DNA from 2 places in the Rossellomorea sp. QJM3NY_18 genome. Region 1 is predicted to be linked to the other one. Evidence: a T-box and tRNA genes for the amino acid it is inferred to sense, from the RefSeq annotation. Region 1 holds a T-box; the other holds one or more tRNA genes.

The links. The T-box of region 1 lies ahead of thrS (threonine--tRNA ligase). A T-box ahead of a tRNA ligase gene usually reads a tRNA of that ligase, here a tRNA-Thr.
Region 2: it has a tRNA-Thr gene. The T-box ahead of thrS (threonine--tRNA ligase) is inferred to sense a tRNA for this amino acid. The anticodon was not compared.

What each region holds. Positions count from the first base shown of each region.
Region 1 is NZ_CM149659.1:3,076,402-3,078,853, forward strand. Features, by position in the region: gene thrS (threonine--tRNA ligase) at 1-890, opposite strand, end outside; T-box leader at 950-1,202, opposite strand; gene AC0VXY_RS15895 (putative sporulation protein YtxC) at 1,255-2,121, opposite strand.
Region 2 is NZ_CM149659.1:1,245,736-1,248,187, forward strand. Features, by position in the region: rRNA gene rrf (5S ribosomal RNA) at 265-381, shown strand; tRNA gene AC0VXY_RS06425 (tRNA-Asn) at 389-463, shown strand; tRNA gene AC0VXY_RS06430 (tRNA-Ser) at 470-561, shown strand; tRNA gene AC0VXY_RS06435 (tRNA-Glu) at 577-651, shown strand; tRNA gene AC0VXY_RS06440 (tRNA-Val) at 690-765, shown strand; tRNA gene AC0VXY_RS06445 (tRNA-Met) at 841-914, shown strand; tRNA gene AC0VXY_RS06450 (tRNA-Asp) at 925-1,001, shown strand; tRNA gene AC0VXY_RS06455 (tRNA-Phe) at 1,161-1,236, shown strand; tRNA gene AC0VXY_RS06460 (tRNA-Thr) at 1,251-1,326, shown strand; tRNA gene AC0VXY_RS06465 (tRNA-Tyr) at 1,340-1,423, shown strand; tRNA gene AC0VXY_RS06470 (tRNA-Trp) at 1,432-1,505, shown strand; tRNA gene AC0VXY_RS06475 (tRNA-His) at 1,517-1,592, shown strand; tRNA gene AC0VXY_RS06480 (tRNA-Gln) at 1,632-1,703, shown strand; tRNA gene AC0VXY_RS06485 (tRNA-Gly) at 1,708-1,782, shown strand; tRNA gene AC0VXY_RS06490 (tRNA-Cys) at 1,790-1,863, shown strand; tRNA gene AC0VXY_RS06495 (tRNA-Leu) at 1,872-1,955, shown strand; tRNA gene AC0VXY_RS06500 (tRNA-Gly) at 1,960-2,033, shown strand.

The DNA.
Region 1 (2,452 bases):
TAGACGTGGTCGTAACCGAGACGCTCTTCTTTATCGACGATATAACGCTCGATGATGCGGCGGATCGTTGCACCTTTAGGCAGCCACATCGGCAAGCCTTGTCCCACTTTTTGTGAGTTCATGAATAAATTCAATTCTTTACCGATTTTACGGTGATCACGCTCTTTCGCTTCTTCTAAAAGACGAAGGTGCTCTGCAAGGTCTTCCTTCTTGAAGAAAGCCGTACCGTAAATCCGTTGAAGCATTTTATTATCACTGTTTCCACGCCAGTATGCGCCGGCAATGCTTAACAGCTTGAATTCCTTGATTTTATTTGTTGACGGGATGTGGACCCCACGGCAAAGGTCGAAGAATTCACCTTGCTCGTAAATGGAAACCTGTTCCCCTTCAGGAATGGCTTCAAGCAGTTCAAGCTTGTACTCATCCCCGATTTTCTCATACATTTTCTGCGCTTCATCGCGGCTTACTTCTTTACGGACCACTTCAAGATTTTCACCTGTGATCTTCTTCATTTCCTTCTCGATCTCAGGAAGATCTTCCGGAGTGAAGGTATGCTCTGAATCGATATCGTAATAGAAACCGCCTTCAATGACCGGACCGATCCCAAGCTTCGTTTCAGGGTATAAACGTTTGATGGCCTGTGCCATTAAATGGGCAGTACTGTGACGAAGGACTTCAAGGGCATCTGCTGAAGGAGCCGTCACAATTTCAATCGCCCCATCTTCCTGAATCCCTGTACGAAGGTCAATCATTCCACCATTTATTTTTCCAGCGAGCGCCTTCTTCTTCAGTCCCGGACTGATGGACGCAGCAATCTCTTCTGTCGTCGTTCCTTTAGGAAACTCCTTGACATTTCCATCCGGGAACTGCATTTTCACTACTTCTGACATGTGATTTCACTCCTTAAAATATCTTTATGAAACATAAAAAAACCCCGCCCCTTCACGTTTGAAGGGACGAGGTTAATAAGTAAACTCGTGGTTCCACCCAACTTCTCATTGTCTTAGTTTAAAGACAATGACTTCATTGAAAACGAATAACGACATTTAGCCGTCAATCATTACTATGAACCGAATAAGGTCCCGTTCATGATTGAAGTTCCGAGGTGGTAAATATCACTACCGAATTAGGAAGCTTGCAGCCTTGTGACTTCCCTCTCTGTGAATGAATAGAAATATTGTTGTCCTCATCATAACCTTTATTTATTGACTTATTATGTAGGTATTATAATCGGTTATGTTTTGAAAAGCAAGTCTATTCATTCGCTATATCCCACGAAGGATAAAGAAGTGTATCGGGGAAATAACTCAGCGGCAGGAGATCGATCCGTTCTTCAAAAATATTCTGAAGTGTCCTGATCAATTGATGATCACTATTTCCATAGACAAGTATTTTCTCAGGGGCAAGGGACAATAACGGGGCAATCGTGAATGAATCAACGTACAAAGGGTGATTGGTGAGCAGCCGTTTATCGATTGCTTTCGTCAGCTCCTGCCGGGTCACTTCTTTCATGTCTTCATCAAAGAAACGAAAGCCATAGCCCGTCGAATAAAGATGGACCGTGCGCATTTTCTGTTCCCTTGATGAGAGATATTCCCTCAGCATATGCACGAACATCTGATATTCCTGCTCCATCTTATATTCGTCTATGGCCAGATCCAGCATCAGCAAGAGCCTCTCCTGAAGCTTCTTCAGTCTGAACTTGCTGAAGGAGTCGAATGATATGGGGGCCTTCCCTTCCATCAGCAGCTCAAGGCCCGCATGTACATATGCAGCCTCGTCCCATTCACCCACCAGCTCCATCAGCTCAGGCCGCTCCCCCATCCTCATCTCTGATACGATTTCTAATATTTGATTGATCTCATCACTATCTTCATACAGGTAATTTTCTCTCAGGGCTGATTCGGACCAGTCCATGCATTTATCATTCATGACGAATTTGGAAACCCCGTTGAAAAGCTTTTCCCGCTCCTTGAAGAAGGGGGAAACCTCTATCGTCAGATTATAGTGAGTTGTATGTTGAAAGAGCGTTTCATGAAACCATGATTGGATGAACTCTTTATTAAGGTATTCTTGAAGCTTAACCGCATCATTTTTTTGCTTGAAAATAAATTCAATCAAACTTTCTCGCCTCCTTAAACCCAATTCCCTGATTTATATATATGGGGGGCTTGTATAAATTAGAAGTTGATGAGGGAAATTCTTTTCGCGAACCAGGATTGAGTTGGATGCAGGGGTTAGGGTTTCGGTTTCGGCCACCTAGTCGTGGGATGCTGTGGTTTCGGGGGAATTTTGCATGGGTTGGGTTGGTTGCGGTCGTTTGGGGCCGCATTTTCGCATGGATTGGCTTGGTTGCGACCGTTTGATGCCGCAATTTCGCTTGGATTGGCTTGGTTGCGACCGTTGGTTAGGACAAATCCAGCCGATTTCACCGATAATCCGGCCGTTCAGC
Region 2 (2,452 bases), 1.8 Mb from region 1:
AAGCATTTCTGGGCAATCAGAAGAGGGTGTTTTTTACCCTCAGCTGATTGAACTGAAATGACCTCGAGTCTCTAGCCGCCGGAGCTGGAATGTTATCTATTGCAATAGTAGATACAACAATGGGTCGATATTCGGCTTTCTTGACATCAATTCTTTATCTAGTTTTGAAGGAATAAAATTTATATGAAAATATAAAAAAATCCTTGAAAAAAATTATCAACACGATATAATAGTACTTGTCCTTAAAAAAGGGACAATACATAGTCTGGTGACTATGGCGAAGAGGTCACACCCGTTCCCATGCCGAACACGGAAGTTAAGCTCTTCAGCGCCGATGGTAGTTGGGGGATCTCCCCCTGTGAGAGTAGGACGTCGCCAGGCATATCGTTCCGCAGTAGCTCAGTGGTAGAGCTATCGGCTGTTAACCGATCGGTCGCAAGTTCGAATCTTGCCTGCGGAGCCAATATATGGAGAGCTGTCCGAGTGGCCGAAGGAGCACGATTGGAAATCGTGTAGACGGTTAACGCTGTCTCAAGGGTTCAAATCCCTTGCTCTCCGCCATTTTGTTTTCAGTAAGGCCCATTGGTCAAGCGGTTAAGACACCGCCCTTTCACGGCGGTAACACGGGTTCGAATCCCGTATGGGTCACCAATTTTTTTGCGGAAGCAAAAGAACTTACCATGTAATATGGAGGATTAGCTCAGCTGGGAGAGCATCTGCCTTACAAGCAGAGGGTCGGCGGTTCGATCCCGTCATCCTCCACCATGATTTCTTACGAAGCGTAAGCAGAGTAAAATAATCTTCCTTAATTAGTATTTGTAACTTACCATTTCTTATCGTCGCGGGGTGGAGCAGTTCGGTAGCTCGTCGGGCTCATAACCCGAAGGTCACAGGTTCAAATCCTGTCCCCGCAATACCATTTTTGGTCCGGTAGTTCAGTTGGTTAGAATGCCTGCCTGTCACGCAGGAGGTCGCGGGTTCGAGTCCCGTCCGGACCGCCATTTTTATATTAGATAGTCATGAAATGGAAAAGGGTTTCGATAAGCGAGAAGGTCGAGGAAGCGATCGAAGGAACACCGGAGCGTATTTTACATACGTGAGGATGTGACTGAGTGAGCTGACGAAGAGATTCGAAGCTTAGCGGAAGCCGAAAACTATATGGCTCAGTAGCTCAGTTGGTAGAGCAATGGACTGAAAATCCATGTGTCGGCGGTTCGATTCCGTCCTGAGCCACCATTTATTTACTTGATGCCGGTGTAGCTCAACTGGTAGAGCAACTGACTTGTAATCAGTAGGTTGGGGGTTCAAGTCCTCTTGCCGGCACCATTGTTTTATAGCTGGAGGGGTAGCGAAGTGGCTAAACGCGGCGGACTGTAAATCCGCTCCTTCGGGTTCGGCAGTTCGAATCTGCCCCCCTCCACCATTTATTCTAGGGGTATAGTTTAAAGGTAGAACGAAGGTCTCCAAAACCTTTGGTGTGGGTTCGATTCCTACTACCCCTGCCAATTATTTCATGGCGATTGTGGCGAAGTGGTTAACGCACCTGATTGTGGTTCAGGCATTCGTGGGTTCGATTCCCATCAGTCGCCCCATAAAAGTCACATTTTTATTTCCGTGACATATACTATCAGTGGGCTATAGCCAAGCGGTAAGGCATCGCACTTTGACTGCGACATGCGTTGGTTCGAATCCAGCTAGCCCAGTAGTGCGGAAGTAGTTCAGTGGTAGAACACCACCTTGCCAAGGTGGGGGTCGCGGGTTCGAATCCCGTCTTCCGCTCCAATATTAAGGCGGCATAGCCAAGTGGTAAGGCATGGGTCTGCAAAACCCTGATCACCGGTTCAAATCCGGTTGCCGCCTCCAAATGTAATGCCGGTGTGGCGGAATTGGCAGACGCGCACGACTCAAAATCGTGTTCCTCTGGAGTGCCGGTTCGATCCCGGCCACCGGTACCACATCGCGGGTGTAGTTTAGTGGTAAAACCTCAGCCTTCCAAGCTGATGATGAGGGTTCGATTCCCTTCACCCGCTCCAACTTACATACGACAGGCTTTCTCTTCATGAGGAAGTTTTTTTTAATGTTTAATTATGAAAAAACGTTTAACCAGCATCATTTTTACCGTTATGGACGTTTATCTGATCGACTTCACTATATTTATTCTCGATCAAAGCCAATTTATTTTCAAAACTGGACCACTTATTTTCAATTCCACGATTTTATTTTCAAAAACACCACTTTTATTTTCAATTCCAGCATTTTATTTTCAAAAAGCCGATTCACCGCCCACTCATTCCCCAAACAGAACCACAAAGGAATCCAACCTTTTCATTTACCCACCACCCATCAAAACAAACCCCATCTAGTCAAAATATTGCACCTTCTTCGTCAATTGAGTTCCCCTTTTTGAGAAAGCGCTACCATTATAATATAAGAAAGCGATTACACAGTTAGG